One region of the Streptomyces sp. NPDC052023 genome, then DNA from elsewhere that is predicted to be linked to it. Evidence: riboswitches for the same ligand, from Rfam matches in the RefSeq annotation. Region 1 holds a riboswitch; each other region holds the start of a gene.

Region 1 (6,929 bases):
GTCCCAGGCGCGCAGCCGCCAGCCGGGGCGGGCGCTGTCGCCGTGCACCTCGACGAGTCCGGCGAGGCGGGCGGTGTCCCAGTCGGCGCGGATCTGGGCCGGAGTCAGGCCCAGGTCGGCGGCCGCCCGTTCGGTGGTCGCGTCGGCGAGGGTGGCCTTGCCGTCGGAGGTCGCGTTGCCCCTGCCGGGGCGCAGGGCGGCGTCGGCCCAGCGCGCCAGGCGGGCCGCGCCGGCCAGCCTGGAGCGCGCCATTCCGGCCAGCTCCGCGGGGGCCGGTGTGCCCTCCGGCGGGCGGGGGGCGGGGCGGCGCGAGCGCCGCTGGTTCATCGCTCGGGGGGCGGCGGCCAGGGGTCGCGGGCGGACGAGTCGGAGCCTGGAGTCGCGCGGGATACGGGACGTCACGGGTGCAGTCTTCCGGTTGACGGTCCGAAAACCCAAACGGAATGTCACGTGGGGCGACGGGAGTGGCCAAGGCACGGGCCGTGCGAGGGGGTGCCGGCCGAAATCCGGACAGTGGTACGGCGTCAAACGGAACCGCGGGGCAGGGCCGGCCGGGGGTGTGCGCGGCGGGACCGTCAGCGGGCCCGGAACTCACATCAAAGGCGTCAGGAAGCGGCGCAGGGCTTCCTCGTAGCCGGTCGGGTCGGCGTTCCACATGGCGTTGTGCGGTGCCTGCCGGACGGTGTGGAGGGCGACCAGGTCGGGACGGCGGTCGGCGAGGCGCCGGGAGAATTCCCAGGGGGCCACCAGGTCGTCGGGGCCGTGCACCAGCAGGGCCGGCACCGTCAGCCGCTCGGGGTGCGCGGCTTCGTCGATGCGGTCGCCGTACAGACCGGTGCGGCCCTGGGCGGCGCGGACGGCGAGCGGCAGCAGCGGGCCCGGGGTGCGCCGGGCGGCGGCGAGCGCGCGCAGGGTCGCTTCCCAGTTGAGCACCGGGGAGTCGAGGACGAGCCCGCTGATGCGGTCCCGTACCGAGGAGTGCGCGGCAGTGCGCAGAGCCATGGTGGCGCCGGTGGACCAGCCGTACAGGACGACACGTGCCGCACCCTGGGCCGTGGCGTGGCGGACCGCCGCGTCCAGGTCGCGCCACTCGGTCTCGCCGAGATGGTTCAGGCCGTTCGGGGAGCGGGGGGCGCCGGGGTCGCCCCGGTAGGCGAGGTCGAGAACGGGGAAGCGCAGGCCGTGCAGGAAGGTCATGAGATTCATGGGGTGTTCCCGGCCGGTGCCCAGGCCGTGTGCCATGACGACCCAGGTGTCCCGGGCGCCGGGCACGAACCAGGCGGGCAGGGGCCCGAGTTCGCCGGGGATCTCGACGTCGGTGTGGTCCAGGCCGAGCGCCGTGCCGGGGTCTCCGATGTGCAGCCCCGGGGTGAGCCAGACCTTGTCGCCGGGCTCCAGGGTGCCGTGGGTGACGCGTTCCAGGCGGCGTACGACGGAGTCGGGCGGATGCGGGGCGGAGTCCAGGACGGGGCCGACGACCGCGTGGGAGCCGTTGCCCGCGAGGCCGTAGTTGCCGGGGCGCAGGGAGGCGAGGGCGCGGGTGAGGGTGACGCGGCCCGCGGCCGTGCCGTGCACGGTGAGCCGGGGTTCGGTGGGCAGTGGCCGGCCGGGCGGCGCCTTCAGCGCGGCGTCGCTGGCGAACCGGCCGGCGGCCACCGCTGCGGCGCCGACCACCGTCATGGCGGTGACGGCAGCGGCCGTCGCTTTGACAGTGCGCACGGCTCCAGTGTCCTGTCCGGCTCGTCCGGCGGCCAGCGGAACGGCCGGACGGGGGGATGCGACTGGCGCAGGGCTGGGGGATGCGACCTGGCGCGTGGAAAGGGAAGGGGGGCGCTCCGGGTGGTAGCGAGGGGCGCCCGCATGCGCTCAGCCTCGCTGCCCGTACCCCCGCAGCCGCTCACCCGCCTCCTTCAGCTGCTCCTGCGACAGCAGGGACGGCGTCAGGCCCGGCACGGAGGAGGCCGCCAGCCACAGGCGGCACATCCACTCCAGCTGGGCCGTGCGGTCGTATGCCTGGGCCAGGGTCGTGCCGTAGGTGACGGTGCCGTGGTTCTGCAGGAGGCAGCCGGAGCGGCCTGCGAGGGCGCGGAGCATGTTCTCGGCCAACTCCTCGGTGCCGTACGTCGCGTAGGGGGCGACCCGGACGGGGCCGCCGAGCGCGCCGGCCATGTAGTGGATCAGCGGGAGTTCCGGGACGAGCGTGGAGACGGCGGTGGCGTGCACGGCGTGGGTGTGGACGACGGCGCGGGCGTCGGTGGTGCGGTAGACGGCGAGATGCATGGGCAGTTCGCTCGTCGGTACGAGCGTGCCGCGCACCTGCCGCCCGTCGGGGCTCACGCCGGTGATGTCGTCCGGCCCTAGCCGGTCGTAGGGGACACCCGACGGGGTGACGAGGACCGTGTCGCCGACACGTACGGAGACGTTGCCGGACGTTCCGGCGACCAGGCCCTCGGACACGGTCCGGCGCGCGGTGGCCACGAGTTCCTCCCAGGCCCGGGCCTCCTCGTCCGGCACACCGCTCCCCCGCGATTCCGGCGCCCCCTGCGCGCAGCCGTGGACGTCCCGGACATTTCGGACATTCCGCCGCTCTCCACGCTGTTCAGCCATGCCGCGATCCTGCCAGGCGGGCTTCGGCCTGTCCCGGTGCGGGCGCGAGGGCAGGGGGGAACCCCACTGTCCGCCGGGCGACCGGGCGGCGCCCTGCCGGGTGACCATTCTCTCTTTCCACGCGTCCATGACCCGGCTCGAGCGGCCGGCGAAGGGCCTCCGGCCTTACGGAATCCGGGGCCGGCGGTACGGGACCGGGTGCCGTGAGCCCCGAGGGTGCAACGACCCCCTCCCACGGACACCAGCAAGCCCCTCTCAGTTCACCTTTCGTTCACTTAGGTTACCTACGTTCGTCCAGCCAATGACCTCGAACGATTGCCTGGGTAAATGGAAGGCATCTCGCTGATCCTCGCGATTGTGGTGGTAACCGCTCTCGCGTTCGACTTCACGAACGGTTTCCACGACACCGCGAACGCGATGGCCACCACCATCTCGACGGGTGCCCTCAGACCCAAGGTCGCGGTGGCCATGTCCGCCGTCCTCAACCTGGTCGGCGCCTTCCTCTCCGTGGAGGTCGCCAACACGATCTCCAAGGGCCTGGTCGACGAGAGCGGCATCCGTCCCGAGGTCATCTTCGCCGCACTGGTCGGCGCGATCCTGTGGAACCTGCTGACCTGGCTGGTCGGCCTGCCGTCCTCCTCCTCGCACGCGCTGATGGGCGGCCTGATCGGCGCCACGGTCGCCTCGGCCGGCGTCGGTGCCGTGCACGGCGACGTGCTGGTCACCAAGGTGCTGATCCCGGCGATCGCCGCCCCGCTGGTGGCGGGCATCGCGGCCATGCTCGCCACCAGGCTGACGTACACGCTCGGCAGGAAGGCCGACGGGAAGGCCTCCGCGAAGGGTTACCGCGCCGGGCAGATCGCCTCGGCGGGCCTGGTCTCGCTGGCGCACGGCACCAACGACGCACAGAAGACGATGGGCATCATCACCCTCGCCCTGGTCGCGGGCGGCACCCTCGCCCCCGACTCCGACCCGCCCCTGTGGGTCATCCTCTCCGCGGGCATCGCCATCGCGCTCGGCACCTACCTCGGCGGCTGGCGCATCATCCGGACCATGGGCAAGGGCCTGACGGACCTTCAGCCGCAGCAGGGCTTCGCGGCGCAGACCAGTGCCGCGACGGTCATCCTGGCCTCCTCCCACCTGGGCTTCTCGCTCTCCACCACGCACTCGGTCTCCGGTGCGGTGATGGGCGCGGGCCTGGGCCGCAAGGGCGGCGTGGTCCGCTGGTCCACCGCCACCCGGATGTTCGTCGCCTGGGGTCTGACGCTCCCGGCCGCCGCGCTGGTCGGCGCGATCGCCGAGTGGGTGACGGGCTTCGGTCCCTGGGGCACCGCCGTGGTCGCGGTCTTCCTGGTCGTCTCCAGCGCCGCGATCTGGAAGATCTCCCGTCGCGAGGTCGTGGACCACACGAACGTCAACGACGAGGCCGGGGAGCCCGCCGGTGTGGTGACGGCGGCGATGGCCGCGGTGACGCCGCCGCCGGCCGGCACCCCCGTGGACGGCCTCACGGCGACGATCCCCGCACAGAAGACGGCCTCGGAGCCGACGCCCTCTCAGGCCACCGTCTGAGCCTGAGGTCACTGAAGGAAGCAGCAGCAACATGAAGATCGACTGGGCGGCTCTCGGCTCCGTCTTCGGCGTCAGCCTCGTGGTCACCGTGGCCTTGGTGGGCCTGTTCACCCTCGGCGTGGCCGGTCTGTCGCGACGCGAACGGGCGGCGGAGCAGGGGGAGTCGGCGGCGCTCGCGGTCACCGGCGCGTACGCCGCGTTCGCCGCGTGCGCGGTGGCCGTGGGCTACGGGATCTATCTGATCGTCGCCTGACGGCGCTGCGCACTCGTCCGGCCACGTTCTCGCGCCCCGCGCGGCGCCCTCCACGAGGGCCCCGGGCGGGGCGCTTCGCCGTGTGCGGCGAGGGCGGGCGCGGCGTGGGTGAGACCGGTGTCGCCCGTGCCGTGTGGGCCGCAGCACAATCGTCCCGCCGCAGGTCAACGGCAAGTTGACGGCTGTTCTCGCCCCGTGGTGGACTTCCGGGGCCATGTACGGCGGCAGAAGAGGAAGTCCGGTGCGAATCCGGCGCGGTCCCGCCACTGTGACCGGGGAGGTACCTCCCCGGGAGCCAGGAACTCTCGCCTCCGGTCTCGTCGAACCAGGGCGTGGACACCCTGAGTGAGGACATATCGCGATGCCAGGCAGTGCACTGAAGTCCCGTACCGGATCTGTGCCCTTCGACGCAGCCGGCTGAGCCCCCCGTGCGTGCCGATCGCGTGTACGCGTACGGCGCCGCCGCCGGACTCCTCGGCGACCTTCTCCTCGGCGACCCCCGCCGGGGGCATCCGGTCGCCGCGTTCGGCCGGGCCGCCGGGGCCGTGGAACGGCTGCTGTGGCGCGACCACCGCGGGTGGGGCGCGCTGCACGCCGCCGTGTGTGCCGGTGGCGCCGTGGCGCTGGGCGCCGCCGCCCGCCGGGCCGTACGGTCCTCCCCCGCCGCTTCCGTCGCGCTGACCGGCGTCGCCACCTGGGCCGTCGTCGGCGGGACCTCGCTCGGGCGGGAGGCCCGCGCCGTCGGGCGGGCCCTTCAGGCGGGGGACGTCGAGGCGGCGCGGGCGCGGCTGCCGCATCTGTGCGGCCGGGACCCGCAGAGCCTCGACGCGCAGGAGATCGCGCGGGCGGTGGTGGAGTCCGTCGCGGAGAACACGTCCGATGCCGTGGTCGGGGCGCTGGTGTGGGGCGCCGTCGGCGGGGTGCCGGGGCTGCTCGGGTTCCGGGCGGTGAACACGCTGGACGCGATGGTGGGGCACAAGTCGCCGCGCTACCGCAGGTACGGGTGGGCTTCCGCCCGGCTCGACGATCTCGCGGGGTGGCCGGGTGCGCGGCTGACCGCCTCGCTCGCCGTGCTGGCGGGCGGCGATCCGCGCGGGGCCGTGCGGGCCTGGCGGGCTGACGCCGCGAAGCACCCGAGCCCCAATGCCGGGCCCGCGGAGGCGTCGTTCGCGGGGGCGTTGGGGGTGCGGCTCGGGGGGACGTCGTCGTATGCGGGACGGGTCGAGCACCGGCCGGTGCTGAACGGTGGGGGGCGTGGGGTGGAAGTGGGCGACATCGAGCGGGCCGTCCGGTTGTCCCGGCGGGTGAGCTGGCTGGCGCTGGGAGCCGGCGCTGCCGGCGCGTGGCTGCGGGGGCGGCTGCCGGGGAGGGGCGTATGACCGGCCGCGGGCTGCTGGTCGCCGGGACCACCTCCGACGCCGGCAAGAGCGTCGTCACCGCCGGGATCTGCCGCTGGCTGGTGCGGCAGGGCGTCAAGGTCGCGCCCTTCAAGGCGCAGAACATGTCGCTGAATTCGTTCGTCACCCGCGAGGGCGCCGAGATCGGGCGGGCGCAGGCCATGCAGGCGCAGGCGTGCCGGGTGGAGCCGACCGCGCTGATGAATCCCGTGCTGCTCAAGCCGGGCGGGGAGCGCAGCAGCCAGGTGGTGCTGCTGGGCAGGCCGGTCGGGGAGATGAGCGCGCGGGGCTACCACGGCGGGCGGCAGCAGGCGTTGCTGGGCACCGTGCTCGACTGTCTCGCCGAGTTGCGGGGCACGTATGACGCGGTGATCTGTGAGGGGGCCGGGAGCCCGGCCGAGATCAATCTGCGGCGGACCGACATCGTGAACATGGGGATCGCCCGCAACGCCCGGCTTCCCGTGCTCGTGGTCGGCGACATCGACCGCGGCGGTGTCTTCGCCTCGTTCTTCGGGACCGTGGCCCTGTTGTCACCCGAGGACCAGAGGTGCGTCGCCGGGTTCCTCGTCAACAAGTTCCGCGGCGACGTCTCGCTGCTGGAGCCGGGGCTGGACATGCTCAGGTCGCTCACCGGGCGGCGGACGTACGGCGTGCTGCCCTACCGGCACGGGCTCGGCATCGACGAGGAGGACGGGCTGCGGGTCTCGATGCGAGGGACGGTACGCGAGTCCGTCGTCGCGCCGCCCGTCGGCGAGGACGTGCTGCGCGTCGCCGTGTGCGCCCTGCCGCTGATGTCCAACTTCACGGACGTGGACGCCCTCGCCGCCGAACCCGGCGTCGTGGTGCGGTTCGTGGACCGGCCGGAGGAACTCGCGGACGCGGACCTCGTGGTGATACCCGGGACCCGCGGGACCGTACGGGCGCTGGAGTGGCTGCGGGAGCGGGGGCTGGCGGCTGCCCTCGCCCGAAGGGCCGCCGAGCAGCGGCCCGTTCTGGGCATCTGCGGTGGCTTCCAGATCCTCGGCGAGCACATCGAGGACGACGTGGAAAGCCGCCGCGGCCGGGTCGACGGGCTGGGCATCCTGCCCCTGCGGGTGCGGTTC
Region 2 (6,929 bases), on a different contig from region 1:
CCTCCCGCGGCGACGGCCCGGTGTTCGCGGGCTCCCTCTTCCCGTTCGTCTTCATCACGATCGCCTGCGGAGCGCTGTCGGGCTTCCACGCGCTGATCTCGTCCGGCACCACACCGAAGATGATCCAGAAGGAGACGCAGGTCCGGATGATCGGCTACGGCTCCATGCTGATGGAGTCGTCCGTCGCCGTGATGGCGCTGATCGCGGCGAGCATCATCGACCCCGGTCTGTACTTCGCGACGAACGCGCCCGCCGGCGTCATCGGCACGAGTGTGGAGCAGGCCTCGCAGGTGGTGAGCGGCTGGGGCTACCAGATCTCCCCCGAGCAACTCGCCGCCGCGGCGAAGAGCGTCGAGGAGTCCACGCTGCTGTCCCGCACCGGCGGGGCGCCCACCCTCGCCGTCGGTGTCTCGCAGATCTTCTCGGAGGTGACCGGCGGCGGACTCAAGGCGTTCTGGTACCACTTCGCGATCATGTTCGAGGCGCTGTTCCTCCTGACCGCGCTGGACGCCGGCACACGCGTGGGCCGGTTCATGCTCCAGGACACCCTGGGCAACGTCTACAAGCCCTTCCGCAACGTCAGCTGGAAGCCGGGCCTGATCATCACCAGCGCGATCGTCTGCGGGATGTGGGGCTACTTCCTCTGGGTGGGCGTCCACGAGCCCCTCGGCGGCATCAACCAGCTGTTCCCGGTCTTCGGTATCTCCAACCAGCTGCTGGCCGCCGTGGCGCTGGCCGTCTGCACGACGCTGCTGATCAAGTCCGGCCGCCTCAAGTGGGCCTGGATCACGGGCGTCCCGCTCGCCCGGGACGCCGTCGTCACCCTGACCGCCAGCTGGCAGAAGGTCTTCTCCAGCGACCCCAAGGTCGGCTTCTTCAAGCAGCGGCAGGTCTTCCAGGACGCCATCGACCGGGGCGAGATCCTGCCGCCGGCCAAGTCGATGGACGACATGCACACCGTCGTCACCAACTCCACCGTGGACGGCGTCCTGACCGCCGTGCTGGCCCTGCTGATCGTCGTCGTGCTCGCGGACGCCACGCGGATCTGCGTACGGCACATCCGGCGGCCCGCGCTCACCACGCTCAGCGAGGCGCCGTACGTCGAGTCGAAGCTCGTGGCACCGGCCGGCCTGATCGCCACGCGGGAGGAGAAGGAGGAGGTCCGCCGTGCGACCGTCGGCACTGCTGCGCCGGGTGACTAGCGGGGTGCGCTGGTACGTCCGTGAGCTGACCGACGAGTCGGCCTACGACCGCTATGTCACGCATGTCCGAAAGGATCATCCCGACGTCGGGGTACCCACCCGGCGGGAGTTCGAGCGAATGCGGACGGACCGGCAGGAAAAGGACCCGCGGCAGGGCTTCCGCTGCTGCTGAGGTACCGGTATCTGAACAAGGGCTTCCGGTAGCGGGACACCGTGACCTAGATTGCCTGCGCGTTACACCAGGTGATCAGCGAGGGGACGGAGTCGTCCGATGTCAGAAGCCCCAGATGTGAACAGAGGGCCGGTGGTGACGCCTGTGCGCGTCGTCGTCGCCCTCTGCCTGATAGCACCGTTCGCGTCCATGCTCTGGGTGAGCTCGTACGCGAAGACGGACCCGACGTTCATCGGCATCCCGTTCTTCTACTGGTACCAGATGGCCTGGGTCGTGATCTCCACCGGCCTCACCATGATCGCGTACTGGCTGTGGCAGCGTGACCAGCGCGCCCGCAAGGCTCAGGGGGGTGCCGGAGCATGAAGGACGGCGTGAACGGCGTCGCACTCGCCGTCTTCATCCTCTTCTTCCTCGCCGTCACGGTGATGGGCTTCCTGGCCGCGCGCTGGCGCAAGGCCGAGAACGAGCACAGCCTCGACGAATGGGGCCTGGGCGGCCGGTCGTTCGGCACCTGGATCACCTGGTTCCTGCTCGGCGGCGACCTCTACACGGCGTACACCTTCGTCGCCGTGCCGGCGGCGATCTACGCGGCGGGCGCGGCCGGATTCTTCGCCGTCCCGTACACGATCCTCATCTACCCGATGATGTTCGTCTTCCTGCCGCGCCTGTGGTCGGTCTCGCACAAGCACGGTTACGTCACCACCTCGGACTTCGTCCGCGGCCGCTTCGGTTCCAAGGGCCTGTCCCTGGCGGTGGCGGTCACCGGCATCCTCGCGACCATGCCGTACATCGCGCTCCAGCTCGTCGGCATCCAGGCCGTGCTGGACGTGATGGGCATCGGCGGCGGCGAGGACACCAACTGGTTCATCAAGGACCTGCCGCTGCTGATCGCCTTCGGCGTGCTGGCGGCGTACACGTACTCGTCGGGTCTGCGGGCGCCGGCCCTGATCGCGTTCGTCAAGGACGCGCTGATCTACATCGTCATCGCCGTCGCCATCATCTACATCCCCATCAAGCTGGGCGGCTTCGACGACATCTTCAGCGCGGCGAGCGACAAGTACGAGGCGGCCGGTGCGGGCGGGCTCGTGCCGAACGCGGCCTCGCAGTGGACGTACGCCACGCTGGCGCTGGGCTCGGCGCTCGCGCTGTTCATGTACCCGCACAGCGTCACGGCGGTGCTCTCCAGCCGCAGCAGGGACGTGATCCGCCGCAACTCCACGATCCTGCCGCTGTACTCGCTGATGCTGGGCCTGCTGGGCCTGCTCGGCTTCATGGCGATCGCGGCCGGCGTCAAGGTGGAGAACGGCCAGCTGGCGATCCCCCAGCTCTTCGAGAACATGTTCCCGGACTGGTTCACCGGCGTCGCGTTCGCGGCGATCGGCATCGGCGCGCTGGTCCCGGCGGCCATCATGTCGATCGCGGCGGCCAACCTCTTCACCCGCAACATCTACAAGGACTTCCTCAAGCCGGACGCCACACCCGCGCAGGAGACCAAGGTCTCCAAGCTGGTGTCGCTGCTGGTGAAGGTCGGCGCGCTCGTCTTCGTCCTGGGCATGGACAAGACGGTCGCCATCAACTTCCAGCTGCTGGGCGGCATCTGGATCCTCCAGACCATGCCCGCCCTGGTCGGCGGCCTGTTCACGCGCTGGTTCCACCGCTGGGCCCTGCTGGCCGGCTGGGCGGTCGGCATGATCTACGGCACGGTCGCCGCGTACGGCGTCGCCTCCCCGACGCAGAAGCACTTCGGCGGCTCGTCGGCGGAGATCCCCGGCATCGGTGAGATCGGCTACATCGGCCTCACGGCGTTCGTCCTGAACCTGGTGGTCACGGTGGTCCTCACCTTCGTCCTGAAGGCCGTGAAGGCCCCTGAGGGCGTCGACGAGACCAGGCCCGAGGACTACACGGCGGACGCGGGCGACCCCGGCGTCCAGGTGGAACTGCCGCCGGCGACCGCGGGAGCGAGTCACTAGGGAACGCGAGCACAACGCCCCTCAAGGGGCCGGGGACTGTAGCGATATGCGGCTCCGCCGCCCGGGCGCGACACCCCCCACGACCCGCAGCGGGCCGCCGGCATCAAGCACAACGGCGGCCCGCTGTCGTGCACACTCCCCCCATGGACTTCGTCATCCGCCCCGCACTGCCCACCGACTACGCCACCCTCGGCGACATCACAGCCCAGGCCTACCTCCAGGACGGCCTGCTCGACTTCGGCGAGAGCGACGAATACCTCGGTGAACTCAGGGACGTCGCCAAACGGGCCGCCGCAGCCGAAGTCCTGGTGGCCGCACAGAACGGCCGTGTCCTCGGCGGCGTGACCTTCGTCCCGTCCGGCGGCCCCATGGCCGACATAGCCCGCCCCGCGGAGGCCGAGATCCGCATGCTGGCCGTCGCCCGGGAGGCCCGCGGCCGAGGCGTGGGCGAGGCACTCGTACGCGCCTGCATCGACCGCGCACGCACCACGGACGGCTGCACCGGCATCGTCCTCTCCACCCAGCGCACCATGCACACGGCCCACCGCATCTACGAACGCCTCGGCTTCACCCGCACACCCGACCGCGACTGGAACCCCCTCCCCGAGCTGGACGACATCACGCTCCTCACCTACGAGTTGACGCTCTGAAGTCATCGGCGACACAACATATGGGGGCGCCATCGGCACCCGGCACTAGATGTATGCTCATGCTCGCTGTCGCCGCAGGGGAATCCGGTGCGAATCCGGAACTGTCCCGCAACGGTGTACTTGTGCATGTCTGTGCACAGGAGTCAGTCCGAGGACCTGCCGACAGTGCGCCCGGCCAACCGGTCCGGGTGTCCTGACGTCCGGGTCTCGTGGAATGGGCCGGTGGACGCGACGCCCCGTGCGCTCGTGTGCTGCCCCCTGCCCTCGGCGAGGCCCCCGTGCCGAGCGAGGGAGAGCCCCACGTGACCATCGCGCCAGCCGCACCGGCCGAAGCGACAACGGTGGAAGTGGAATCCGACGGTCCCGGAACCGCGCTGCTGCGGACCCTGACCGAGCTGACCGCCGACCTCCCTGACGCCGACCCCGGCCGGGTCGCCGCCGCTTCGCTGCGCGGCCGCTCCGCGCGGGCCGACGAGACCGAGCTGCGGGAGCTGGCGACGGAGGCCGCCGCCGGCCTCATCTCCGAGGACCCCGCCTACTCCCGGCTCGCCGCCCGGCTGCTGACCGTCTCCATCGCCGCCGAAGCCGCCTCCCAGGGCGTCACGACCTTCACGGAGTCCGTCGCCGTGGGGCACCGGGAAGGCCTCATCGCCGACCGCACGGCCGGCTTCGTGCGCCTGCACGCCGACCGCCTCGACGCCCTGATCGACCCGGCCGGCGACGACCGCTTCGGCTATTTCGGCCTGCGCACGCTGCACAGCCGCTATCTGCTCCGGCACCCGATCACCCGCAAGGTCGTCGAGACGCCCCAGCACTTCATGCTGCGCGTCGCCGCCGGTCTCGCCGAGGACGACACCCCCCGGTCGGTGGACGAAGTCGCCGCGCTCTACAGGCTCATGAGCCGCCTGGACTACCTCCCCTCCTCCCCGACCCTCTTCAACTCCGGCACCCGCCACCCCCAGATGTCGTCCTGCTACCTCCTGGACTCCCCCCTGGACGAGCTGGACTCCATCTACGACCGCTACCACCAGGTCGCCCGGCTCTCCAAGCACGCCGGGGGCATCGGGCTGTCGTACTCCCGGATCCGTTCCCGTGGCTCGCTGATCCGCGGCACCAACGGCCACTCCAACGGCATCGTCCCGTTCCTGAAGACGCTGGACGCCTCGGTCGCCGCCGTGAACCAGGGCGGCCGGCGCAAGGGCGCGGCCGCCGTCTACCTGGAGACGTGGCACTCCGACATCGAGGAGTTCCTGGAGCTGCGGGACAACACCGGTGAGGACGCCCGCCGTACGCACAACCTCAACCTCGCGCACTGGATCCCGGACGAGTTCATGCGCCGGGTGAACGCGGACGCGCCGTGGTCGCTGTTCTCGCCGTCGGACGTTCCCGAGCTGGTCGACCTGTGGGGCGAGGAGTTCGACGCCGCGTACCGCGCGGCCGAGGAGAAGGGCCTGGCGAAGAAGACGCTGCCCGCCCGCGAGCTGTACGGCCGGATGATGCGCACCCTCGCGCAGACCGGCAACGGCTGGATGACCTTCAAGGACGCCGCCAACCGCACCGCCAACCAGACCGCCGAGCCCGGCCACGTCATCCACTCCTCGAACCTCTGCACGGAGATCCTGGAGGTCACGAGCGACGGGGAGACGGCCGTCTGCAACCTGGGCTCGGTCAACCTGGGCGCGTTCGTCGTGGACGACGACATCGACTGGGAGCGGCTCGACGCGACCGTCCGCACCGCCGTCACGTTCCTCGACCGCGTCGTCGACATCAACTTCTACCCGACCGAGGAGGCGGGCCGCTCCAACTCCCGGTGGCGGCCGGTCGGCCTCGGCGCGATGGGCCTGCAGGACGTCTTCTTCAAGCTGCGGCTGCCGTTCGACTCGCCCGAGGCCAAGGCCCTCTCCACCCGCATCGCCGAGCGCGTCATGCTCGCCGCGTACGAGGCGTCCGCCGACCTCGCCGAGCGCAACGGGCCGCTGCCGGCGTGGGACAAGACCCGCGCCGCCCGTGGGGTGCTCCACCCCGACCACTACGGCGTCGAGCCGGCCTGGCCGGAGCGCTGGGCCGCCCTGCGCGAGCGGATCGCCGCGGTCGGCATGCGCAACTCCCTGCTGCTGGCCATCGCCCCCACCGCGACGATCGCCTCGATCGCCGGTGTCTACGAGTGCATCGAGCCGCAGGTCTCGAACCTCTTCAAGCGTGAGACGCTGTCCGGCGAGTTCCTCCAGGTCAACTCCTACCTGGTGCAGGAGCTGAAGGCGCTCGGCGTCTGGGACGCCCGCACCCGTGAGGCGCTGCGCGAGGCGAACGGCTCGGTGCAGGAGTTCGCCTGGATCCCCGAGGACGTACGGCGGCTCTACCGCACGGCGTGGGAGATCCCGCAGCGCGGGCTCATCGACATGGCGGCCGCGCGGACCCCGTACCTCGACCAGGCCCAGTCGCTGAACCTCTTCCTGGAGACGCCGACCATCGGCAAGCTCTCCTCGATGTACGCCTACGCCTGGAAGTCGGGCCTGAAGACGACGTACTACCTGCGCTCACGCCCGGCGACCCGGATCGCCCGCGCGGCCCAGGCACAAGACCGAGCCACCATCCCCGTACAGGCGACGCCCGAGCCCGAAGCGGTCGCCTGCTCCCTGGAAAACCCCGAGTCCTGCGAGGCCTGCCAGTAATGTCCAGCCGTTCCCAGAACCTTCTCGACCCCGGCTTCGAGCTGACTCTGCGTCCGATGCGCTACCCGGACTTCTACGAGCGCTACCGGGACGCCATCAAGAACACCTGGACCGTGGAGGAGGTCGACCTCCACTCGGACGTCGCCGACCTCGCGAAGCTCTCCCCGGAGGAGCAGCACCTGATCGGCCGCCTCGTGGCGTTCTTCGCGACGGGCGACTCGATCGTGGCGAACAACCTGGTGCTGACGCTGTACAAGCACATC
Region 3 (6,929 bases), on a different contig from region 1:
GTGATCGTCACCTCCGGCGGCATCGGCGCCGACCACGACCTCGTCCGGAGCAACTGGCCCGCCCGCCTCGGCACTCCGCCGAAGTCCATGATCACCGGGGTGCCCGCGCACGTGGACGGCCGGATGCTCGCCATCACCGAGCGGGCGGGCGGGCGGATCGTCAACCCCGACCGCATGTGGCACTACACGGAGGGCCTCAAGAACTACGACCCGATCTGGCCCGGCCACGGCATCCGCATCCTGCCCGGCCCGTCCTCGATGTGGTTCGACGCCACCGGCAAGCGCTTCTCCAGCCCCGACATCCCGGGCTACGACACCCTCCACACCCTCAAGTCGATCACCGCCACCGGGTACGACTACTCCTGGTTCGTGACCACGCAGAAGATCATCGCGAAGGAGTTCGCCCTCTCCGGCTCCGAGCAGAACCCCGACCTCACCCAGAAGAACGTCTGGAAGCTGCTGTCACGGATCTGGCAGACGCCCGAGCCGATCGAGCGGTTCAAGGAGAAGGGGGAGGACTTCGTCGTCGCCGAGACCCTGCCGCAACTGGTGGCCGGGATGAACAGGCTGACGGGCCAGGACCTGATCCAACTCGCCTCCCTCCAGCGGCAGATCGAGGCCCGCGACCGTGAGATCGCCAACCCGTACACCAAGGACGTCCAGGTCATGGGCATCCGCAACGCGCTGGCCTATCCCGGGGACACGCTCAGCCGCACGGCCTCCGCCCACCGGATCCTGGACTCCTCCGCCGGCCCACTGATCGCCGTGCGGCTCAACATCCTCACCCGCAAGACCCTCGGCGGCCTCCAGACGGACCTCTCCAGCCGCGTACTGAACGCCTCCGGTGGTCCGGTCCCCGGCCTGTACGCGGCCGGTGAGGTGGCGGGCTTCGGCGGAGGCGGCGTCCACGGATACCGGTCCCTGGAGGGGACCTTCCTCGGCGGCTGTCTCTTCTCCGGCCGTGCGGCGGGCCGGGCGGCAGCCGCGGCGACCGCGACCTGACAGGCCCGCTCCCGGGGGCCGGGGCGCGCGCGATCGCGCCCCGGCCTTTCGGGGCCGCCCGGTTCAGGAGGCGGGCAGCTCCGTGCGGACCGTGCGGGCCGCGGCCACCAGGTTCTCCAGGGACGCCCGGGTCTCCGGCCAGCCGCGGGTCTTCAGACCGCAGTCCGGGTTGACCCACAGCCGTTCGGCGGGGATGGCCTTCAGGCCGGTGCGCAGCAGTTCGGCGGCCTCCTCGGCGCTCGGGACGCGCGGGGAGTGGATGTCGTACACGCCGGGTCCGGCCTCGCGCGGGTAGCCGTGCGCGGCCAGTTCGCGGGCGACCTGCATGTGGGAACGGGCGGCTTCCAGGCTGATGACGTCCGCGTCGAGGTCGTCGATCGCCTGCACGATGTCCCCGAACTCGGCGTAGCACATGTGCGTGTGGACCTGGGTGTCCGGCCGAACGCCGCCGGTGGTGAGCCGGAACGCCTCCGTCGCCCACGCCAGGTAGGCGGCGTGGTCGGCCGAGCGCAGCGGCAGGGTCTCGCGCAGCGCCGGCTCGTCGACCTGGATGACGGAGGTCCCCGCCGCCTCCAGGTCGCCCACCTCGTCGCGCAGGGCGAGGGCGACCTGGCGTGCGGTGTCGCCGAGGGGCTGGTCGTCGCGGACGAAGGACCAGGCGAGCATGGTGACCGGCCCGGTGAGCATGCCCTTGACCGGACGGCCGGTGAGGGACTGGGCGTACGTCGTCCAGCGCACCGTCATCGGGTCGGGGCGGGAGATGTCGCCGGCCAGGATCGGCGGGCGGACGTACCGGGTGCCGTACGACTGGACCCAGCCGTGCTGGGTGGCGAGGTAGCCGGTGAGCTGCTCGGCGAAGTACTGGACCATGTCGTTGCGTTCGGGCTCGCCGTGCACGAGGACGTCGAGGCCGGTCTTCTCCTGGAAGGCGATCACTTCCTGGATCTCGGACTTGATGCGTTCCTCGTAGCCGGCGTCGTCGATCCGCCCGGCCCGCAGGTCGGCGCGGGCGGCGCGCAGCTCGCCGGTCTGCGGGAAGGAGCCGATGGTCGTGGTCGGCAGCAGGGGCAGGCCGAGGTGGGCGCGCTGGGCGGCGGCCCGCTCGGCGTAGGGCTGGGAGCGGCGGGCGTCGGCCTCCGTGACGGCGGCGGCGCGGGCGCGCACGGCCGGGTCATGGGTGATCGGCGAGCCGGCGCGGGACGCGAGGTCGGCACGGTTGGCGGCCAGCTCCGCCGTGATCGTGTCGGTGCCCTGGGCGAGGCCCTTGGCGAGAGTGACGACCTCGGCGGTCTTCTGCCGGGCGAAGGCGAGCCAGCGCAGGATCTGCGGCTCGATGTCCCGCTCCGGAGCGGTGTCCAGGGGCACGTGCAGCAGCGAGCAGGAGGCGGCCACGTCGACGCGGTCGGCCAGACCCAGCAGGGTGCCGAGGGTGGCCAGGGACTTCTCCAGGTCGTTGACCCAGATGTTGCGGCCGTTGACGACACCGGCGACGAGCCGCTTGCCCGGCAGACCACCGACGGCGGCGAGGGCGTCCAGGTGGGCGGCGGCGGCCTCGGTGAAGTCCAGCGCGAGTCCCTCGACGGGGGCCTTGGCCAGGACCGGCAGGGCGTCGCCGAGCCGGTCGAAGTACGAGGCGACGAGCAACTGGGGCCGGTCGGGCAGGGCGCCGAGCTCGCGGTAGGCGCGGGCCGCGGCGTTCAGTTCGGCGGGCGTGCGGTCCTGGACGAGGGCGGGCTCGTCGAGCTGAACCCACTCGGCGCCCGCCGCGCGCAGGTCGGCGAGGACCTCGGCGTACACCGGCAGGAGCCGGTCCAGCAGCGTGAGCGGCTCGAAGTCCGCGGGGACACCGGGCGCGGGCTTGGCGAGCAGCAGGTACGTGACGGGGCCGACGAGGACCGGGCGGGCCGTCAGACCCAGGGCGAGGGCCTCCTTCAGCTCGGCGACCTGCTTGGTGGAGTCGGCGGCGAACACGGTGTCCGGACCCAGTTCCGGCACCAGGTAGTGGTAGTTGGTGTCGAACCACTTCGTCATCTCCAGCGGCGCCACGTCCTGCGTGCCGCGGGCCATGGCGAAGTAGCCGTCGAGCGCGCCGGCGGTGACGGCCTCCCGGTGCCGGGCGGGGATCGCGCCGACCATCACGGTGGTGTCGAGAACGTGGTCGTAGTACGAGAAGTCGCCGGTCGGCACCTCGTGGATGCCGGCCTCGGCGAGCCGGCGCCAGTTGCCGGCTCGCAGCTCGGCGGCGGTGGCACGGAGGGCGTCGGCGGTGACGCGGCCCTTCCAGTAGCCCTCGATCGCCTTCTTCAGTTCCCGGTTCCGACCCTGGCGGGGGTAGCCGTACACGGTGGCCCGTGCTGCCGCGGCTGCGGACTTCGGTGTCACGGAGATCTCCTTCGCGAGATGAATCCCTGAGATCCCGGGGACGGGACGAGAACGCGAAGGGCGACGGAACCGGAAGGACCCGACCCCGCGCGGCAACGGCACGGTCGATCCGTCTGGTATGTACGCCGACCCGCCCTCGAGGTCACCGGGATGTCCGCGCACGAGGGTTCGCGCGCGGGCAGTTGGCAGGTCTTCGGACTCGCGGGCACGCCTCGTGTCGTACGAGACACCTACTGGCCGTCGCTTCCCAGGCCCACTTCCTCGGGCCCAGTGCGTATGACGGCGGTCGTTCCCACTCACCGCTGCGGGGCAGTCCCGGATTCCCACCGGGTTCCCTCTTACGACGCATCCCGCCTGGCGGACGGGGCGAACCAGCTGCGCGGACCACCCTACGCGGCGTCGCGCGGGTGGGGAGGGCAGGTCCGGCATTCGGATGGTGAAGTCGGACATGAGGAAGTCACGCACCCCGCGATGCCCGGGAACCAACCGCCCTCCGCTTCCGACACCTGTTCAGGAGCGAGGAGGTGGCATGGAAGGACTGGACGTCGTCATGCGCGAGGTCGCCTGCCGGCACGGCCGCGTGGAGGCCGTGCGGGGCGTCGACCTCGACATCGCGGCCGGCGGGCGGGTGGCGCTGACCGGTACCAACGGCTCGGGCAAGACCACGTTGCTGCGGGCCGTGCTCGGCCTGCACCGCCGGGCCGGCGGCCGGATCCTGGTGGGCGGCCGGGACACCCGCAGCGCGGCCGAGTGGGCGTGGCGGCGCCGGGCGTGCGCGTGGATTCCGCAGAAGCCGGCGGTCGGCCGGTTCCCGCTGCCGGCCAGGGAGTTGCTGGCCAGTGGCGGTGCGAAGGCCGAAGCGGTCGAGGCGGCGGCGAAGCTCGGCGTCGGGCAGCTCGTGGACCGGCCGTTGCACACCCTGTCCGGCGGCCAGCTGCAGCGGATGTATCTGGCGCGGGCGGTCGGCTGCGTCGCCGCGGGCGCCGGCGTGCTGCTGGCCGACGAACCCACCGCGGCACTCGACTTCGCCGGGCAGGAGGAGGCGGCCGACGTGCTGCTGTCCCTGCCGGTGACCGTCGTGGTCGTCACCCACGACCGGGCGCTGGCCGACCGCTGCGACCGGGTGCTGGAGATGGCCGCGGGCAGTCTGCGGGAGGTGCGGTGACCGCCCTGGCCGCGGCCGATGTCGGCCAGTTGCTGCAACTCGTTCCGGTCCAGCGCGCGGGTGCCGCCCTGCTGCTGGCGGCCGTGGGCCTGCCCGTGGTCGGCGTCGTGATCGTCGGCCTCGACATCATGCCGGTGCGGTTCGCCATGATGCATGTGGCGCTGCTCGGTATCGCGGTCGGTCTGCTGACCGGGCTCGACCCGATGCTGTGCGCGCTCCTCGCCTGCGCCCTCGCCGGAGCCGGGGTCGCGCCGCTGGCCCGCACTCCGGACGGGCTGTCGGGGGCGATGGGCCTGCTCATGAGCCTGGCGATCGCGGCGGCGCTGCTCGTGCTGGCGGTCTCCGGGGTCAACGCGGCGGGCGCGTTCGCCCTGCTGTGGGGATCGATCCTCTCCGTCGGCACGGCCGACCTGTGGGTGATCGGCGCCCTGGCCGTCGCCGTGCCGGCCCTGTTCTGGTGGCGGCGCCGCGACCTCGCCCTGCTGCTGTACGACCGTGAACTGGCCCTGTCCTCGGGCGTCCGGGTCGAGCGGCTCACCCTGGTGCTGCTCGTCCTGGTCGCGGTGGCCGTCGCCGGAGCCATCAAGCTCACCGGCGCGCTGCTCGTCGACGCCCTCACCCTGCTGCCCGCGCTCGCCGCCCGCCGCCTGGGCACCTCCCTGAAGTCCATCACCGCCTGGGCGGTCGGCATCGGGGTCGCCGTGAACCTCACCGGGTTCCTCGTCGCCCTCCGCTTCGACTGGCCGCCCGGGCCGGTCCTCGTCCTGACCGCCGGCGTGGTCGTCCTCGCCGTCCATCTCATACCCGAACGGAGAATCAGCTCATGGCGCGCACCCGCGTCCGCAACTCTTCCCTCCTCGCACTGACCCTGATCGCGGGGCTCGCCCTGACCTCGACCGGCTGCGGCGGCGACACCGAGTCCGGTTCGGCGCCGTCCGCGTCGTCCGGCGCCAAGGACTCCCCGCCGGTGGTCGTCGCCACCACCACCTGGGAGGCCGCCCTCGCCAAGGCGGCCGGCGCCGGGGACGTGCAGGTCATCGTCCCGCAGTCGGTGCAGCACGCCCCCGACTACGACCCCAGGCCCTCCGACCTCGTGGCGGTGGCGGACGCCGACTACGTCCTCTACGCGCCCTTCGAGCCGTACGCCGCGAAGATCAAGGAGGCGGCCGGTTCCGACGCCGAGCTGGTCGAGGTCGCTCTCGACAACGACGCGGACAAGGCGAAGGCCGAAGTCGCCCGTCTGGCGCAGCTGTTCGGAACCCAGGACGCCGCCGCACGGTGGACCGCCTCCTTCGACTCCGAGTACGCGGCGCTGCAGAAGGGCCTGAAGGCCAAGTGGCCGCAAGGCAAGCAGCCCACCGTCGTCGCCCAGGTGTTCACGACCTGGGCGGCGAAGCTGGCGGGCGCCGAACTCGCCGGTACCTTCGGGCCCGAGGCCGTGACGGCGAAGCAGCTGTCCGAGCTGTCGAGGACGAAGCCGCGACTCGTCCTGGACAACGCGCACATGACGACCGGCACGGTGCTGCCCGACTCGGGCGCCGAGCAGGTCGAGATCGTCAACTACCCGGGGACGGACCTCGACCTGCTGGCGGTCTACCGGGAAGCGGCGAAGACGGTGGAGACGGCGATGGCCGCCTCGTAACGGCGTCGCGTCACGCACCGAGGGGGCCGCCCGGCGCGGGCGGCCCCCTCAGCGCGTGACGGACTCAGCCGGCCGGAGCCAGCGGCCGCTCCGGGCCCGGCTGCGTGGCGAATCGTTCCCGCAGTGCGGCACGGTCCGGCTTGCCCGCCGGGGTGAGCGGCAACTCCGCGACGACCAGCAGCCGTTCGGGGTGCTTGCGCCGCTCCAGTCCCCGCGCGTCGAGGTGGGCGCACAGCTCGGCCAGCGTGGGCGTGCGACCCTCGCGCGGGACCACGCACGCCGCGAGCCGCTCGCCCATCAGCGGATCGGGCACGCCGACGCACACCACGTCCCGGACCAGCGGATGGCTCGCCAGCTCGATCTCCACCTCCGCCGGGCTGATGTTGGCCCCGCCACGGATCACCACGTCCTTGAGCCGCCCGACGATCCGCAGCACGCCGTCCTTCTGGAGCAGCCCGAGGTCGCCGGTGCGCACCCAGCCGTCGTCGGTGCGGTAGCGGGCGTCGAGGTCCGGGGCGGCGACATAGCACAGCGGGGTCATCGGGCCGCGGGCCACTATCTCGCCGACCGTGCCGCTCGGCAGCTCCCGCAGTTCGCGGGTGCCGGGCGAGGCGATCCGGATGTCGGCCACGCGCGGGTCGGGGTGGCCCGCGACGACGCCGGGCCCGTCACCTCCCGGTACCTCGGCGGCCAGCCCCGTATGGCAGTTGACGCCGTCGGCCGAGCCGTACAGGTTGA
Region 4 (6,929 bases), on a different contig from region 1:
TGACGGGGGCCTGCCGCAGGGCGTTCATGTCGACTCCCACCTCTCTGCATCAACAATGCAGTGGTTTTTGCGAATTCGCGCATGGCGAAGAAACCTCCCCGCTTTTCATGGAATAGCTCGCGTCACTCCTTTCCGAAGGAACCGGTACCAGGAAGCAGCGTGATGTGCGGAGTACCGGTACGGGGGTGCTCCGTCACCTCGGCCTCGACGCGGTAGACGTCTGCCAGGAGTTCGGAGGTGAGGACCTTGCCGGGGGGCCCGGCGGTCACCACGCGGCCGTCGTTCATGACGCAGATGCGGTCGCAGAAGGCAGCGGCCAGGTTGAGGTCGTGCAGGGCGACGACGGCCGTCACACCGAGCCGGCGGACGAGGCGCAGCGTGTCGAGCTGGTGGCGTAGGTCCAGGTGATTGGTCGGCTCGTCCAGCACCATCGTCCCGGCACGCTGGGCGAGCGCGCGGGCGATGAGCACCCGCTGTTTCTCGCCGCCCGACAGCCGGCTGAAGGGGGCGTGCGCGAGGCCCGCGGCGTCGACCTCGCCCAGTGCGGCCATGATGACGGCGCGGTCGCCGGCGTCGTCCCCCTCGAAGGCCCGCTTGTGCGGGGTGCGGCCCATGGCCACCACGTCGTACACCGACAGCTCGAACTCCCCGGCCGACTCCTGCAGAACGGCCGCGAGCCGCCGCGCGAGGCTCTTGCCCGGCAGCCACCGGACGTCCTCGCCGTCCAGCAGCACCCGCCCCGAGGTGGGGCGCAGGGCCCGGTAGACCGTGCGCAACAGGGTGGACTTCCCGGCGCCGTTGGGGCCCACGAGCCCCACCACCTCGCCGGGAGCCACGCGCAGCGACGCCCGGTCCACCAGTGCCCGGCCGTCCACGACGACCGAGACGTCCTCCACCGCCAGCGTGCCGGGCGCCGCCACGGCCGTGGCACCGGACTTGGCCATGACCGTCTCCGTCATGCGGTCCTCCTTCGCATCAGCCACAGGAAGAAGGGGCCGCCGACCAGGGCGGTGAGGATGCCCACCGGGATCTCCTCGGGACTCATCACGGTGCGCGCCGCGAGATCGGCGGCGATCAGGAAGGCCGCGCCGAGCAGTGCCGCGGCGGGCAGCGACCGGCGGTGGTCGGCGCCGACGAGCAGCCGCACCACATGGGGCATGATCAGGCCGACGAAGCCGATCTGGCCGCTGACCGCGACGATCGTGCCGATCATGACGGCGACCAGGGTGAACAACGCGGCCCGGAAGCGGTGCACGTCCAGGCCGAGCGCCGCGGCGGCCTCCTCCCCCGCGAGCAGCAGGTTCAGGGACCGGCAGACGCCGAGCAGGACCGCCGTGCCGAGGAGGACCGCGCCGACGGGGATCCACACGACCGCCCAGGTGGTGCCCGCCAGTCCGCCGAGCATCCAGCGCAGCGCCGACTGCGTCTTGTGCGGGTCGTTGGAGGTGACCACCAGGAAGCTGGCGAGCGCGGAGAGCACCTCGGCCGTCGCCACACCCGCCAGCACCAGCCGCACCGTGGTCATCCGCCCGCCGGACCGGGCCAGGAAGTAGACGGCGACGAGTGCGGCCAGCGCGCCGAGGAACGCGGCGACCGGCAGCGAGAACACGCCGAACAGGGTGAGGTGGAAGACCACGACCAGCACCGCGCCGACGGAGGCGCCGGACGACACCCCGAGCAGCATCGGGTCCGCGAGGGGGTTGCGCACCAGCGCCTGAAGGGCCATCCCGCACACCGCGAGGCCCGCGCCCACCACGCCGGACAGCAGCACCCGGGGCAGCCGTACGTCGACGACGATCGTCTCGCGGACCGGCGTCCAGACCGGATCGGCCAGCGCCGGATGCACGCGGTGCAGGAGGATGCCCCAGACCTGGTCGGCCGGGACGCTGATGGAACCGGCGGCGATGCCGAAGGTGGCCGCGAGCACCACCAGCGCGGCCAGCAGCACCAGGACGAGGGGGTAGGGAAGCCTGGTGCCGCGCCGGACGGCGGCGGCCTCGACCGGCTTTCGCGGGCCGGCCTGCGCGGTACCGCTCTCGTCGGTCACGCCCGTGACGTCGGCGGCGCCGCTCACTTGAAGCGGTCCGGGTGGAGCTGGCGCGCCAGGGACTCCACGCCGGCCGGCACCCGGACGCCGAGCACGGTGGACGACAGCGGCAGTACCGCGAACCGCTTGTTCTTGATGGCGGGTACGTCCTTCAGCGCCGGGTTGGCCAGCAGGAACTTCTTCTTGTCCGCCACCGGCTGGTCGCCGTAGTCGTAGATCACGACGACTTCGGGCGCGCGCTCGGCGACCTGCTCGAACGACACGTCGCCGAATGCCTTGTCGAGGTCGGCGAAGAGGTTCACGCCGCCGGCCTGCTCGATCATCTCGTTGCCGATGCCCGCGCCGCCCGCGGTGAAGGCGGTCTTGTCGCCGCTGTCGTACACGAAGAGCTTGACCGGGGTGACCCCGGCGAGTTCGTCCTCGACCGTGTCCAGGGTGGAGTGGAGCTTCTTCAGTTCCGCTTCCGCCCGGTCCGGCACCCCGAAGATCTTGGCCACGTTACGGATCTCCCGGTCCATCGTGGCCATGGTGACGGGTCCGGACGGGCACTCCTCGATGTTCAGGTAGGAGTTGATGCCCGCCTGGGACAGGGCGTCGCGGCTGCGGCCCTCCTTCTCGTCGAAGGTGCTGGCGAACCCGCCGTAGGCGAAGTCGGGTTCGGCGGACAGCAGCGTCTCGAAGGACGGGTACTCCTCGGCGATGACCTTGATGTTGTCGTAGGCGTCCTGATATTCGGGGAGGATCCTGTCGTCGAGGTACGCCGTGCCCACCATCGACTTCTCCAGGCCGAGCGCCAGCATGACCTCGGTGGCGTGCTGGTTCAGCGACACGGCCCGCTGCGGGGGCCGCTGATACGTCGTCTTCACCCCGCAGTTGGACAGCGTGACCGGGAAGCCCTCGGCGGTGGGACCCGCCTGCGCGGCGTCGTCCCGGGTGGAGCCGCCACCGCAGCCGGACATCAGCAGGGCCGCGGCGGCCAGAGCCGGCAGCAGGGGGAGCGGGCGCTTGCCCATCATGGAGTGGTCCTCTCACCGGAGGGTGGAACGCGGAACAGTGCGCGGTGCGGTCCGGGAAATCGGCCGGGTACGGCCGTTCGTGGACGCCCCGGGTACGGCGGGTGTGAGCGGCGGGCGGTGACGGCGAACGGTTCTGCGGCCGTCAGGCCGCCGGGCCGGGAGCGGGCGTCCCGAGCGCCCCGGACCGGGCACGCCGGGGCGGGGTGAAGACGTAGAGGTCCAGGATGTCCGGAAGCGCCGCGAGGCCCGGGCCGCCCGCCCGTACCCAGGCGGCGACGTCCTCGGTCGCGGCGGAGTCGTTGACGAGCCCGAGCCAGACCGGCCGGCCTCCGGCGGCACGCCCCGCGGACGAGGGCTGCACGACGACGACGTTCGCCTGGTCGCACACGTCGAGACAGCCGGTGATGCGGACCGGGGCGTCCTCGGCGAGCCGCAGGACCTGCGCCTCGTGGTCCACACCGGTCACCTTCGGGCTGCCGCAGCAGCAGTCACGGCAGACCACGACCCGGCACGGCACGGTGCCGTCCCGTGACGTCTCAGCAGGCGTCACAACGAGCCCTCCTCCCCGGGGAAATCCGCCCCGGTCACGTCGAGGAGGCGACCGCGTGAGTCTCCTGGCTCTCGGGTCAGTGCTCGTCCCGTCCTTCCCACCCGCATGCGGGCAGTGGTCGTTCGGGATCCGCTCGCCGATCACAGTGGCGGGACCGCGCCGGATTCTCACCGGCTTCCTCGTTCCGCCGTCGCCTTTTCGCGGCACATCATGTCAGACGGACTCGTCATCTCATACGCCCGCGGCAGCGTTGGGCAGGGTGAAGTGCTGCACACGACCGGCGGGCGGCATGCGAAACGCGCCGCCCCGTCGGCATCGACCGGGCGGCGCGCTGCGCGCTGCTGTGGTGTGGTGGGAGGGAGCCCGCTCAGCTGACCGGCGGCATGTCGGTGGGGCGTGAGTCGAGACCTGTGCGGCGGTTGACCCAGGAGCCACGGGTGAAGTCCGGCACGGCGACCGGCCGGCCGCCCACCGCGAGGGACATGACGCTCAGCGGGACCGGGGAGCACCAGGCGGCGGCGTCGTACACGTCCATGTCGGGGACGAGCCCGGCGCGCATCTGCTGGACGGTGCGCCACTGCAGGACGTAGTCCATCCCGCCGTGGCCGCCGTTGTTCTCCGCATCGTCACCGATCTTCTGCCACAGCCAGTGGTCGAACTCCTTGAGGTACGCGTCGAACGACCGCCAGGTGTGGCCGCTGTGATCGGGCTCCACGTAGATGCGGCCACCGCCGGCGGAGGTGACCCCGGCGTAGTCCTCGAAGATGCCACGGCTGCCGGCCAGCGAGTTGATACGGCTGTACGGGCGCGGCGAGCTGACCTCGTGCTCGGCGCGGATCACCCGGCCCTGGGCGGTGTCGATCAGGCAGGTGACCAGGTCACCGTTGATGTACGTCTCCTTCCAGCTGGGGTGCGACCGCGGGACGAACCGCGCGCGGTAGTCGGCGAGACCGCGGGGTTCGGTGGCGGTGGCCCGCAGTGTGGTGAAGCGGTCGCCGCGGTTGATGTCCATGGCCGCGGCGATCGGGGCGAGACCGTGCATGGGGTAGAACGACGCGGTGCTGCGGGTGTGCCACAACCGCCGCCAGGAGTCGGTGTAGTACGTGTCGGAGAACAGCAGTTCGCGCAGGTCGTGCAGATAGCCGCCGTGTCCGTTGGTGACGTCGCCGAAGAGGCCGTCGTGGGCCATCTTGAGCATCGCCAGCTCGTTGCGGCCGTAGGAGCAGTTCTCGGACAGGAACAGGTGCCGGCGGGTCCGCTCGCTGGTGTCGACGAGGTCCCACAGCTCGCGCAGCTCGGTGGCGACGGGCAGTTCGACGATGGCGTGCCTGCCGGACAGCAGGGCCGCGCGGCCCTGTTCGTAGTGGAACTCCCAAGGGGTGGCGACGTAGACGAGGTCGATGTCCTCGCGGCGCAGCATGCGCGCGTAGGCGTCGGCGGAGCCGCCGTACTCGGCGGGACGGGGCCTGCCTTCGGAGACCAGTTTGTCGGCGGTTCGTCTGGCGCGGTCGGGGCGGATGTCGCAGACGGCCGTCACGGTGCAGCCGGGGACGGCGGCCCACCCCGAGGCCATGCCGTGGCCCCGGTTGCCCAGGCCGATCAGGGCGACGCGGACCGTCCGGTACGTGTCGAAGGGGACGTTGATCATTGACTTCTGGCCGGGCCGCCGGGCCGGCGGGGTGTCTGCGGCCGCGTGGGCGGCGTCCGGTGCGGCGCTGGCCGGTGCGGCGGCTGCCGTGGTGCCGAGCCCCGCGACGACGGCACCGGAGGCCAGGGCCCCGCCCATGAGAGTACGGCGTGAGACAGCAGGGATTTCATGCATGGCGCTGAACGCTCCCTTGTGGGTGGCCGACTGCTCCTGTTGCCGAACGACTTTGTCGAGCGGACGACGGGGTGTCAATAGTTGCTCGAAGAGAGCCTGTTGCGAGCACGAATGAGCATCTGGGCCGCCATGCGGGTCCGGTGGAGCTGATCAGGCGTGACGGGAACGCGGCAGCACGGGGAACGAGGTGCGGACACGGCGGCTCCGGGCGGGACCCTAGGACGCGTGCTCCTCCGCCTCACCGAAGCGGGCCAGCGCGAGGGCTCCCGCGATGGAGGCCGCGAAACCGGCGACGGCCAGCGGCGCGAGCCCGTGGCGGGTGGTGTCCCCCAGCCAGATGATGCCGAACAGGGCGGGCCAGACGGTCTCCCCGATGACCATCGCCGCGGTGGCGGAGGTGACCGAACCGGACTGGAGGGCCTCGATCAGCAGCAGATAGCCGGTGATCCCGGACAGGATCACGGCGTAGACCGAAGGATCGGCGAGCAGACCGGGCAGGGACAGCCCCGGCAGCAGCCGGGCCGCGACGGCCGTCACTCCGAAGCTGACTCCCGCCAGCCCGCCCAGCACGGCCGCGCGGTGGCGCACGTTCCGCAGGCGCGGCGCCAGTGCCCAGCTCACCAGGGCGAGTCCCACCGAGCCCACCAGTACCGCGAGCCGCATTCTCAGGTCGCCGTCCCCGCCGGTCTCGCGCCCCGCGGCGATCGCCATCACCGCGAGCCCGCCGCACACCGCGGCGACGGCGGCCCACTCCACCCGTCGCAGCCGGATGCGCAGCACCAGCGCCGAGACGATCGCGGTGACGGCCAGCGCCCCGGCGACCGCCGCCTCGACCAGGAAGAGCGGGACCGAGCGCAGCGAGAACAGCTCGGCACCGAATCCCAGTGTGTCGAGCGCGACTCCGGCGACGAACGGCCACTGCCAGGTGGCCCGCACCGCCGCGCCGGCGCCTCCGGGAGCAACCCGCCGCGCCCCGAGCGCCTGGAACACCGTCGCCGTCCCCATGAAGACGGCGGCGCACAGCGCGAACAGCAGGCCGAGTCCCATGACCGCAGGCTAGTGCGCGGGCGGCGCGGCGGCGCGGAGGGCGGGGTGCCGTGGTGTGGCGGCCGGCGTGGCGGGCGGGACGGGGTGTTCCGGCCCTCCGGTCAGAGCCCGTCCTCGCCCGCCAGGAAGGTCCGCAGCACCTCGATGTCCGCGATCCGGGAGGGGTCCACCCGGTACGGGTCGTCGCCGAGCACGACGAGGTCGGCCCGCTTGCCCGGGGTGAGGCTGCCGGCGTCGGCCTCCCAGTGGCAGGCGTGGGCGGCGTCGACGGTGTAGGCCCGCAGGGCCTCGTCCACGGTGACCGGCTCCTCGGGGCCGATGACCCGGCCCGACTGCGAGGCCCGTTCGACCATGAACTGCACGGCCCGCAGCGGCGCGCCGTCGGCGACCGGGCGGTCCGAGCTGCCCACCACACGGACGCCGTGGTCGAGGAAGCCCCGGCCGCGG

Evidence for each region. Region 1 has a riboswitch for cobalamin ahead of ACIHCM_RS30395 (cobalamin biosynthesis protein). Riboswitches for the same ligand answer to the same signal wherever they lie in the genome.
Region 2: another riboswitch for cobalamin. It lies ahead of ACIHCM_RS23765 (ribonucleoside-diphosphate reductase subunit alpha); the one in region 1 lies ahead of ACIHCM_RS30395 (cobalamin biosynthesis protein).
Region 3: another riboswitch for cobalamin. It lies ahead of metE (5-methyltetrahydropteroyltriglutamate--homocysteine S-methyltransferase); the one in region 1 lies ahead of ACIHCM_RS30395 (cobalamin biosynthesis protein).
Region 4: another riboswitch for cobalamin. It lies ahead of ACIHCM_RS14380 ((2Fe-2S) ferredoxin domain-containing protein); the one in region 1 lies ahead of ACIHCM_RS30395 (cobalamin biosynthesis protein).

The regions. Positions count from the first base shown of each region.
Region 1 is NZ_JBIUBW010000020.1:94,574-101,502, reverse strand. It holds gene ACIHCM_RS30420 (hypothetical protein) at 1-402, opposite strand, end outside; gene ACIHCM_RS30415 (alpha/beta hydrolase) at 592-1,719, opposite strand; gene ACIHCM_RS30410 (class II aldolase/adducin family protein) at 1,867-2,607, opposite strand; gene ACIHCM_RS30405 (anion permease) at 2,935-4,176, shown strand; gene ACIHCM_RS30400 (hypothetical protein) at 4,208-4,429, shown strand; cobalamin riboswitch at 4,612-4,757, shown strand; gene ACIHCM_RS30395 (cobalamin biosynthesis protein) at 4,858-5,808, shown strand; gene ACIHCM_RS30390 (cobyric acid synthase) at 5,805-6,929, shown strand, end outside.
Region 2 is NZ_JBIUBW010000012.1:113,325-120,253, forward strand. It holds partial or broken gene ACIHCM_RS23740 (carbon starvation CstA family protein) at 1-1,202, shown strand, start outside; gene ACIHCM_RS23745 (YbdD/YjiX family protein) at 1,168-1,374, shown strand; gene ACIHCM_RS23750 (DUF3311 domain-containing protein) at 1,474-1,737, shown strand; gene mctP (monocarboxylate uptake permease MctP) at 1,734-3,344, shown strand; gene ACIHCM_RS23760 (GNAT family N-acetyltransferase) at 3,488-3,994, shown strand; cobalamin riboswitch at 4,011-4,173, shown strand; gene ACIHCM_RS23765 (ribonucleoside-diphosphate reductase subunit alpha) at 4,297-6,666, shown strand; gene ACIHCM_RS23770 (ribonucleotide-diphosphate reductase subunit beta) at 6,666-6,929, shown strand, end outside.
Region 3 is NZ_JBIUBW010000005.1:400,297-407,225, forward strand. It holds gene ACIHCM_RS14410 (FAD-binding dehydrogenase) at 1-1,002, shown strand, start outside; gene metE (5-methyltetrahydropteroyltriglutamate--homocysteine S-methyltransferase) at 1,066-3,384, opposite strand; cobalamin riboswitch at 3,551-3,775, opposite strand; gene ACIHCM_RS14420 (ATP-binding cassette domain-containing protein) at 3,914-4,549, shown strand; gene ACIHCM_RS14425 (metal ABC transporter permease) at 4,546-5,415, shown strand; gene ACIHCM_RS14430 (metal ABC transporter solute-binding protein, Zn/Mn family) at 5,373-6,191, shown strand; gene ACIHCM_RS14435 (class I adenylate-forming enzyme family protein) at 6,256-6,929, opposite strand, start outside.
Region 4 is NZ_JBIUBW010000005.1:391,558-398,486, reverse strand. It holds gene ACIHCM_RS14400 ((2Fe-2S)-binding protein) at 1-28, opposite strand, end outside; gene ACIHCM_RS14395 (ABC transporter ATP-binding protein) at 123-959, opposite strand; gene ACIHCM_RS14390 (FecCD family ABC transporter permease) at 956-1,951, opposite strand; gene ACIHCM_RS14385 (ABC transporter substrate-binding protein) at 2,071-3,063, opposite strand; gene ACIHCM_RS14380 ((2Fe-2S) ferredoxin domain-containing protein) at 3,206-3,613, opposite strand; cobalamin riboswitch at 3,650-3,839, opposite strand; gene ACIHCM_RS14375 (Gfo/Idh/MocA family protein) at 3,981-5,435, opposite strand; gene ACIHCM_RS14370 (hypothetical protein) at 5,652-6,482, opposite strand; gene ACIHCM_RS14365 (amidohydrolase) at 6,584-6,929, opposite strand, start outside.